DNA from 2 places in the Flavobacterium sp. KH_035 genome. Region 2 is predicted to be linked to the other one. Evidence: riboswitches for the same ligand, from Rfam matches in the RefSeq annotation. Region 2 holds a riboswitch; the other holds the start of a gene.
The links. A riboswitch is a leader RNA that binds a small molecule or an ion and turns the genes downstream of it on or off. The one in region 2 is predicted to bind cobalamin.

Region 1 (5,315 bases), 370 kb from region 2:
CGTTTTTCCAATTAGGGGAAGCATCTTGTTTTACAAGTAAAGCCGCAGAGCTTATTTCTCTCACATTATCTCCAAAACCACTTCCGTATCCTTTGGTTCGGTTGTAGTCCAGAATACCATTTAGTTGTATGGATTTTAGCAATTGATATCCCAGATCCGCTTTTGTAGTTAAGCTTTCTGTTTTTCCGTAGGTATAAATATTGCTCGAATTGTCGGCATAATATTTATAGTTTTCGAAAATATAGGCCGTTTTAAAATTGGTTTTGAATCTGCCAAAATCGCCATCATACTCTAATAAGTTTCGATTAAAACCATTAACATATTTGCTTTTCGTTTCAGATTCAGAAACCAGTGAAGTATTTCGGTCTGTATTTGAAGTTTGGGTATATAATTTTAAACTGTTTTTGGCATCAATTTTATAACCTGCATTTGCATTTAGCGATATAACATCGTATTGGCCGTTTTGATTCCAGCGCTGTTCGCCTTTCCAGTTGTATTGATTCAGATACTTGTAATCGTTTGTTGAACTGTTTTTAGAAAAACCAATTTGAGCGCTCCATTTTTCGTTTGAAATATTGGTTTTATAATTAATTCCAATCGTATTAAAACTTCCGTAATCCAGTTTTAAAGTATTCTCAAATCGATTATAAAAGGCCAGATCGTTATTTAAATGCACCGTTCCTCCAACCGCTCCACTCCCATAAATAACACTTCCTCCTCCTGCTTTTACACTGATAGAATTATAATCGGAGCTGGGAATGGTATTAAAATCGGTACTTCCATTCATTTGAGAGTTAATGTTGATTCCGTTCCAGATTACTGCTGTTTGCGATGATGTAGTACCTCTAAAGGCCACGGTAGAAAGCATTCCACGACCGTATTCTTTAAAATAAATAGTCGAATTAAAGTTTAATAAATCAGTCAGTAAAGCCTCATTCTTGCCAATAACAGAATCGTTTAGTTTTAAAACCGATTGCGAACTGGAGTATTTTTTAAGATTGGCGTCGGAAACGACAACAGTTTTAAGTTTGGTAATAGAATCACTTTGCGCCGAGATAATCTGACACAAGCACAATAAGTAAAAGACAAAAAGTTTTTTTAAAGCCATAATTTCTACACTCTTTTTCCCGAGAGCTCGATATTGGTTACAAAGGCAGGTCTCCTGGCTTGCGTCTTGTTGTTTACCTTCCCATTCGCCAAAGCGAGCAGTGGTTTTGTAGTTAACAACAAGCATTCTTTTCAGAACAAAGCTTACAGTTGCGGGTACAGCTCAAGATTTATTACTTGATTCCCTTTTAATGTGTATGAATGAACACAACCTTAATTTTGTGCAAAGATAAAGTTAAAATTATTGAATTTTCAAATTTGTTTTAGTTTTTAGAAGGAATTCTAAACAAATCGTAATTTAATACTCTATTTTAATAACCTGTCCGAAGGCTACTTTATTGTTAAAGGCATCTTTCAGAGGCAATGCAGACCGATGGCATAAAATACTTCTGATTACACCAGCATGAGAGACAATTACTACAGGAGTGTTTTTGTGGTTTAAAATGTGTTCTCTTAAAAAGGTACCGACTCTTTTATGAAGTTCTGTAAACGACTCGCCATTTGGTACCTGTGTGGTAACAAAATCTCCCATCCATGGATTAAGTTGCTCCGAAGGAATAGCGTCCCAGTTTTTCAATTCCCAATCGCCAAAATTCATTTCCATCAGCTGCTTGTCTTTAATAAAGGAAATAGAGTTTGTCTTATGCTGAATGTATTCGGCTAGCGTGACACAACGTTTTAATGGACTTGAATAAAGTAAGGCTTCTGAGGGCAATTGCGAAACAATTTCTTCAAAAATAGTTTCAAACGGAACTGCCAGATCTACATCAGACTGGCCGTAGCAGATTCCTTTTTCGCAAGTGGTTTCGGTATGGCGAACTAGATAAACTTCCATATGCAAAGAATACTTAAATAATAGATCACTTCACAAACCTGTTGCGTGGCTCCCAGACAGTCACCTGTATAACCATCAATCCATTTTTGGAAATAGCGGGCTAAGAAGTAACGCATAATAAATACCGGAACTAGAGCTAAAAGGAATTTATACTGAAAATAAGAAAGCAGGAATAAAGGAATTAATCCGAAGAAAAAGGAACCTGTAATTTCTTTCCAACTGTGTTTTTTGGCTATAGGTTTGCTTTTACTTGTCGCATCATCACGAGAATATTCATGAGTAAAAATGATAGATATTGCTGCCAGACGACTTAAAGAATGAGCAGAAATAAACAAAAGGAAAATTAGAAAAATGTTATTAGTGAAAAGAGTAACGGATTCAGAAAGTAGTTTGAATTTCAGTAAAAAAAGCAGAACCAAACCAATTGCTCCGTAGGCGCCTATTGCGCTGTCTTTCATAATAAGCAGGATTTTTTCTTTGGTCCAGCCACCACCGAAACCATCACAAACATCAGCAAAACCATCTTCATGGAAAGCTCCGGTTGTGAGTATCGACGCGACAATTGCTAAAAGAACAGCAGTCTCCGTAGATAAAAAAAGCGAAGAAAGGTAGAAAGCCAAGAAGGAAATGCTTCCCACAATCCAACCTATAAAAGGAAAATAGCGTGTTGCCTTGTTTAAATAATCCGGATCGTGATTGATGTTTTTAGGACAGGGCATTCTGGTGTAAAACATTAAACAGGTAAAGAAAATATGGAGTTCTTTTTTCATTTAAGAGAATTGATTAGGACAAAATTAAAGGATAAAACTGAAAACTGAGACTGAAAACTATTTTCTACTGACTCCTGCGCTTTCAAAACTGGCCATTTCATTCAGAAAAACTTCAGCCGATTTGATAATAGGAAAAGCAATCGCGCAGCCTGTACCTTCGCCTAAACGCAAATCCAGATTTAAAATTGGTTTCGCGTCTAAATAATTCAATAATTTCTGATGTGCTTTTTCGGCGGAGCAATGACAGAAAACAGCATTTTTATGAATGTTGGGATTTATTTTTGAAGCAACCAAAAAGGCTGTACTACAAATAAAACCATCGACCAGAATGAGCATATTGTTCTCAAAAGCGGTTAACATTCCGCTGGCAATCTGCATGATTTCAAAACCGCCAAAATAGGCCAGTTGTTGGTTTAATTCTGCAGGGCCAGTGTAGTTTTCAATGGTTTTTTGGAGTAGGTTTTGTTTTTGAAGTAATTTTTCATTTTCGACACCCGTTCCTTTTCCCACACATTCTTCGATAGGAAATCCGGTAAGAAGACTCATTAATACCGAGGCAGTAGAGGTGTTTCCGATCCCCATTTCTCCAAAACCAACACAGTTTGAACCTTTTTTTGCGATAGCTTCAATAATTGATTTTCCTTTTTCAAAACACAATTGTAATTCTGTTTCGCTCATTGCCGGAAGGTGTAAAAAGGACTGGGTCCCTTTGGCTATTTTGGCATTGATCAGATTGGCATTTGTAGGGAAATCATAATTGACACCGGCATCTACAATCGATAGCTGAATGTCATTTTGCTTACAGAAAACATTAATGGCAGCACCTCCTTCGAGAAAATTATTGACCATCTGTCTCGTAACATCTTGTGGATAAGCGCTTACCCCATGATTGGCAATACCATGATCGGCAGCAAAAACAACAATAGCGGGATTTATAATTTTAGGGCTTAAAGTTTCAAAAACAGTGGCCATCTGAAAAGCCAGAGTCTCGAGCGTCCCTAAAGCACCAATAGGTTTGGTTTTAGAATCTATTTTCTCTTGTAGCAGAGTGCTGAAATTACTAGTTGTACTGTTTTCTTCTTTAGATTTTAAAGGAAAATCCGACACCTGATTTTGAATGATGTTTTTAATTTCTGTACAGTCCGGAACCTCTGATTTTTGTTTCCAGTGCAATTGCTGCAACATAGGTTGATTGTCGTAATTGGTGGCTGGTTTTCCGATACAGAAGTAGCCCAGTGGCTCGATGTTTTCTGGTAAATCAAGATTTTTTTTAAACTGATAATAGTTCAAAATAGATACCCAGCCCATTCCGTACCCCTGTTCTGTCAGGGAAAGCCAAATGTTTTGTGCCGCACAAACCGAACTAAATTTTACGGCTTCGTTGCTGCCCACTGTTCCAATTGTAAATTGGTTTAATACCGATCGGTCGTAAGCGATAATGAGTCCGATTGGTGCTTCTTCAATCGCTTCGAGTTTTAAAGATTTATAGTGTTCCTTTTGTTCGGGATTGTCGGTAAGCTCTTCGGCTTTTTTGTTGTACTCTAAAAAAAGATCTTTAATCGCACTTTTGACTTCAACCGATTTGATAAGATAATAGCGGGTAGCATCGGTTAATCCAACAGATGGAGCCCAGTGCCCAGCTTGTAATGCTTTTTGAATCACTTCGTCAGGGACCTCATCATTTGTAAAGTGGCGGGTATCACGACGTGATTTTAGTATATCGTCTAAATGGCTCATAATTTTTAAATTCCAATTTTTTAAATTCCAATTTCCAAATCGATTGTAAAAATCAATTCAAATAAGAATTTTAAAGTTTAAGTAAAGATAAAGTATAGTGTTGGAATTTGGAATTTAAAAATTTGGAATTTATTTTCATCGCTATCCTTTTATCTTAACAGGAATTCCGGAAACCATTAGGACTACTTCATCTGCATTTGAAGCCAGAAATTGATTCATCCAGCCTTGCAATTCGGTAAATTTTCTACCAATATGAGTTTCGGCATGAACGCCCATTCCAATTTCGTTAGTTACAATAATTAGTGTAGCGTTTTTTTGCTGAGCTATCGACAGAAATTCTTTTTTGGCTTCCTCTAAACTCAAGGATACATCATTTTTGTGGTCGATAAAAAAATTCGTCAGCCAAAGGGTTACACAATCTATTAAAGCCACTTTTCCAGAAAAGTCAATTTCGTTTAAGTATTTCTCTTTTTCAATATTGGTCCAGCGTTCGTCACGTTCCTGTTGGTGCCTGTCGATTCTGTTTTGAAAATCGTCGTCCCATTTTCTGGCTGTCGCTACATATATTGGTGCGTTTGAAAGTTGTAAGGCCAGATTTTGGGCGTAACTGCTTTTTCCTGACCGTTCGCCTCCGGTTATTAGGTAAATCATTTTAATTGTTGATTGTTGATTGTTAATTGTTGATTGTTAATTGTTAATTGTAAAATGTGAAATGTTGATTGTTAGTTTAAAGAAGAGGCTGTTTAGGGGGGATTTGACTTTTGGTTGTTTTGATAATACTCGTTATTAATTTTAATATTGAAATGGCGTCATTATTAATAGTCACAAACTCTTTTTCATTTAAGTAATTGGTTGCTTTTAGTAAT
Region 2 (5,315 bases):
ATTGTTTAATTCGATTGCCCCTTTTATTTCATGACCCTGAAATGAAAACATTTTCTGAACGGATAAATCGTGTGTATACCAGGGTTGCACCTCATTAATTCTAATGTTATTTACATTTCCGTTGTATCGTTTTCCAACATAGATAAAACTGTAGTTAAAATTCCATGACTTATAATCCGCATTTAGAATTCCGGATCCGCTATGCCATGGGGTGTAAGGAATCTGATCTCCATAAGACGACAATTCTAAACCGGCAAACTTAGTATAATCCCTACTCTCCGAATAAGTATAGCTCAAATGGGCGGTCAGATTTACATTGCTAACATGCATTTTCATGTTAACAACCGATTCGATTCCTTTTCCTTTCACCTGTCCAATATTCGTCATCATCCAGCGGAATAAATTTCCAGTTGGGGCTGCTATTATTTTATCTTTGGTATTGGTGTAGTAGCCATCGACCTGAAGAGAAAACTGGTCTAATAAACCGCTTTCAAATGGTATGTTGTAGGTAAATCCAACATCGTACTGATTCATGTATTCGGGTCTTAAGGTACTGGAACCGACCATCGTATAATACAAATCATTAAAAGTGGGCATTCGGAACATACGTTTCGCAAAAGCTCTTACATTAAAATCGTAGTCTTTAAAGGGTGTATAACCCAAAAATATGGCCGGAGTAAATTCTGTTTTATCAGGAGCTTTGGCATTGTAACGCACTTCTTCCTGCACGTGTGTTCCCACAACGCTTCCCAAAACTTTAAAGCCATCCAGTCGGTAAGAACTTGCCAACGAGAACAAAGCGGTGTAGCGCTCCGGATAAGAGAACAGGGTCTTTATCCCTTTTCTGGTCGCATTAAGCCGGTTATACTGAAAATCAGTCGACAACGAAACGTCCCAGGTGGGTAGAATCTTGTACAGATTAACTGCTGAAAAATAATATTCCTGTTGGTAATAACTATCGTCAGATTGAGCGCCTTCGGTAACTATTTCTCCCAGCACATTAGTGGTATCTCTGGCTACATAATGGGTATAATCATAGGCATATTTTGCCTTAGCCTGAAATTTATATCTTTCGCTAAGGTCTTTTATAAAAGTACCCTGTGCAAAAAAATTCTTGTCGTACTGTCTAAAACCATCCGAAAATTTATTTTCTACAATAGCTCCTGGTGCTCCTCTTTCGGAACCATAATAATACACTTTGGCATCCCAGGTACCGTTCTTCATTTTCCCGTACAGACCAGACTCAAAACGAAATGCTTCTATATCGCTATTGTGCCTGACGGCTGAGGTATCGTAAGCCACAGTTCCGTCAAGATTATTTCTTTTGTATCTGAATTTGTATTCTCCGTTAGATTTTATGTATTCAGAACTCGCGCTCAGACTTATTTTATCACTTAATTTTTGTTCCCATCTAAAAGAAAAATCATTGTAATTGATAGACATGGTTTTATAGCGCAGCAATAGGTTGTTTTTTTTATTATGCTCAAAAACAGGACGCTTGGTACGCAGATAAATAGTAGAAGCTGCTGCAAAGTCTTTAGCTGACTGAAATATTTCACTCTTCTGACCATTATACATGGTGAGCGATTCCATATCATCCAGGGAATATTTTCCCAAATCTGTAACTCCGTTTTGAGCATTTCCCAACTGAATTCCGTCGTAAAAAACGCCCACATGATGGGTACCCATATTTCGTACATCGACCGTTTTGAGTCCGCCCAAACCTCCATAATCCTTGATCTGTACTCCGGCAAAATAACGAAGCGCATCGGCAACATTGTGACTGGCTAAATTTTCGAGTAGTGTTCCTGAAAGGCTTTGTACGGGAATTACTTCCTGATACGGTTTTGCTTTTAGCAATACTTCTTTCAAAACCCGCAAACTGTCCTTAGTAGTTTGAGAACGAAGTACAATAGGAACAAATAATAGAATAAGGAATAAAAGTATTTTTCTGGTATTACACATCACTGATTTGATTAAATAAACTCCGAGGTGTATTAATCAAAAAAGCAATAAGATAGAGTCCTGTTACAAAATAACAGGTCTGTTTATTGTTCTTCAACTTTATTCCACGAAAGTCTTAAACTATGTGACTATGGCAGGTCTCCTGACTTGTTCCATCTTTAAACAACCTTCTCATCCGCCGCGGCGGACAATGGCATTAGTAACGTTTAAAGACTTATATAGAACTTACAGTAGCGGGTCTGTTCAGGATTTACACCTGATTCCCTTTTAACTATTTTCTCTCAAGAAAAAATAGACCAAAATCTGGCCGTAAAGATAGAGTTATCTTTATAAAAACACGAATTATTTAATCTTATTACAGTTTTGACAATAAATGAGACTATATCTCAATAATTAACTAAAGAAAAGCTTTTCAGATCTTGTACACTATTATCAGAAAACTTATAGTCTCGTAAACTTTAAGAAGAAAGTAATCTGAACAAAATAAATCTTGTTAAATCACTAATTATCAGATTATAAAATTCAATTATACCACAAATTAAAAACTCAGATTGGTTTATTTCTTAAGAGATTGAATAACTGAAATAAAATCGTCTAAAAATGCATTTGATTTTATTAATAATGAAGTGAAACAGAAATATTAAAAGTAAATTAACAAATTCCGAGATTTTTGCATCTTTATAATTGTTAAATTGCGCCCCTGTAATTGAAGATGCCCCTCGTACTACATATTCTTCGAAAAACTCTTGTAAAATGGACTGGAGAAAGGTTTTGGGCCGAAAGTCAAAATAAAAAAAACACTAAAAGAGAAACAAAAAAATCAATGAATACAACAAAAGCTTCCATTATTGCTATTGGAGGATATGTACCGGAAACGGTTTTAAGCAATACAGATTTAGAAAAAAGAATAGATACTACAGATGAGTGGATCACTTCACGAACAGGCATAAAAGAAAGACGAATACTAGACGACCCATCACTGGCGACCTCAGATATGGCTTCTTTCGCCATTAAAGATTTAGTAGAAAACTATGGTATAAATCCGCTGGATGTTGATTGTCTTATACTGGCTACTTCAACACCCGATCATATTCTTACTCCCGCTGCCAGTTTGGTATGCGAAAAAGCAGGCCTGAAAAATGCCTGGGGATTTGACCTTAATGCTGCCTGCAGTGGCTTTTTGTACGCTCTTTCGGTAGGCGCAAGTTTTATTGAAAGCGGCAGATACAAAAATGTTATCGTGGTGGGTGCCGATAAAATGAGTTCGATCGTGAACTATGAAGATCGAAACAGCTGTATTTTATTTGGTGATGGCGCAGGCGCCGTACTTTTACAGCCCAATACTGAAGGACACGGTATACAACAGAACATTTTCAGAACGGACGGAACAGGTGCTGAATTCCTTTCTGTACGTGCCGGAGGTTCTCTTTTATCGACCACTGAAGAAACAATCCAAAACAAACAGCACTTTGTACATCAGGAAGGAAGAACTGTTTTTAAACATGCTGTTAGAAACATGAGCGGCACGTCTAAAGAGCTAATGGAAAAAGCTTCATTGACTCCGGATATGATAGACTGGGTAATCCCACATCAGGCTAACTTAAGAATCATTCAGGCAGTAAGTGAAGAAATTGGTATTGGTATTGAAAAATTTAAAGTAAATATTCAAAAATACGGTAACACTACAGCAGCAACTATTCCGCTATGTCTTTGGGATTTCAAAAAAGATTTTAAAAAAGGAGATAACATTGTTATTACAGCTTTTGGAGCAGGATTCTCATGGGGCAGTATGTACATCAAATGGTAAATATTATATAAAAAACATTACACTATATCCTTATGATGAGGTGTCACCTGTCATAAGTTCAAAATCGATTTCAAACAAAAAAACAATCAGTACATTTTGTGCTGATTGTTTTTTTGTTTGAAATTCAGATTAAATATAAAATCCAAACCATTATTCTTTCGCAGGCAACTGTATCTGTTCTGGTCAGCCTATTGACGGTAAGAAATAGGCTTTCAAGTTTTTTTACAAACCGGTCATTTGTCCTGCTATCATTTTACCGTTAAAAAACACCCCTTCTCTTTTTGGTAAGCGGGCTACTGCTTCGGCTGAGCAGCTTGCTTTTACCAAAATAAAGTGAGCATCATCCCCCGCTGCCGGCCATACGCGTACACCTGCATCGTTAAGCGGCAACACCTCGTTTGTGGTGGCGATATGCAAAGCACGGCTCAAATTGTACTCATCTGTCCAGCCATAAAGCTGTGCGCATAATTTTGCTTTTTCCAACATATCACAGGTTCCAAAAGGCATCCAGTGGTCTACAATACTGTCGGTTCCCGTCATCAGTTTCACGCCATACTTCTTTAAAGTCGGAATGGGCATGATGGTTTTTCCGATCGGTACTGTCGAAATAACTCCTATTCCAAGAGCTCCCATCTTTTCGGCTATTCCCTCTAAATCTTTCGGATCCATTCTGGCCAGTGCAAAACCATGACTGATGTATGTTTTTCCTTGTAATTGTTTGTTCTCTTCAGTTCTTTTGATGATATATTCTATAGCGGCTTTTCCTGAAGGAGGCGATTCGTGCAAATGAATATCAATCCCTTTATTATTGTCTATTGCGATCTGGAACATGCTGTCAAGTGATTTCTCCATATTTCCGTCAACCGTTGTAGGGTCAAGACCGCCAATAAAATCTATCCCCATTTTTGCAGCTTCTCTCAGTAAAGGTTCTGATTGTGAATATAAAATTCCATGTTGTGGAAAAGCCACAATCTCCCATCCAAAACTGTCTTTATTATTCTCCAAAGCTGCCAATAAATGCTCCAGACTTTTTAATCCGCTCACAGGATCAATATTACACTGACAGCGCGCAAAATAGCTCCCCTGACTTTTCATCAGCTGAATAGCCTGCTCCGCTTTATATTGAGAATCAACAAGCAATTCCGGAATTATTTTTTGCTCCAGAGTAATCATGTCTTTTACTGTAAATCCTTTTCTGGGAGCAGCATTCCATTTTCCACCGTAAAAGGTTTTGTCGATATGTATGTGCATGTCACGCAATCCCGGAAGCATCAAAAGACCTTTTGCATCTATTCTTTTTAATTTACCATCAGGTTTGGCAGTTGTAATATTTTTAATTTTCCCATCTGCAATGTGTACATTGTACAAACTCGTTTTAGTCGCAATTACTTCTTTTTTTTCATTGTACTCAAAACCATCTTCCAGTCTTACATTGGTTAAAATATATTCCTTCGCACCGGCTGTGATATACTCCGGTTCCTGTATAGAATGTGCCATTGCAGTACCGCCTATTCCGGAAAACAAGGCTGCTCCAGTTGCTGCA

Region 1: it holds a riboswitch for cobalamin, as region 2 does, so the genes downstream of both, AC3IS6_RS00475 (TonB-dependent receptor plug domain-containing protein) here and AC3IS6_RS21090 (TonB-dependent receptor) in region 2, are expected to answer to the same signal.

Annotation. Positions count from the first base shown of each region.
Region 1 covers NZ_CM174492.1:88,551-93,865, reverse strand. Annotated here, with positions in the region: gene AC3IS6_RS00475 (TonB-dependent receptor plug domain-containing protein) at 1-1,108, opposite strand, end outside; cobalamin riboswitch at 1,136-1,338, opposite strand; gene cobC (alpha-ribazole phosphatase) at 1,406-1,942, opposite strand; gene AC3IS6_RS00465 (adenosylcobinamide-GDP ribazoletransferase) at 1,927-2,712, opposite strand; gene cobT (nicotinate-nucleotide--dimethylbenzimidazole phosphoribosyltransferase) at 2,770-4,449, opposite strand; gene cobU (bifunctional adenosylcobinamide kinase/adenosylcobinamide-phosphate guanylyltransferase) at 4,591-5,100, opposite strand; gene AC3IS6_RS00450 (four helix bundle protein) at 5,177-5,315, opposite strand, start outside.
Region 2 covers NZ_CM174492.1:5,219,707-5,225,021, forward strand. Annotated here, with positions in the region: gene AC3IS6_RS21090 (TonB-dependent receptor) at 1-1,965, opposite strand, end outside; cobalamin riboswitch at 2,081-2,281, opposite strand; gene AC3IS6_RS21095 (beta-ketoacyl-ACP synthase III) at 2,789-3,772, shown strand; gene AC3IS6_RS21100 (amidohydrolase) at 3,995-5,315, opposite strand, start outside.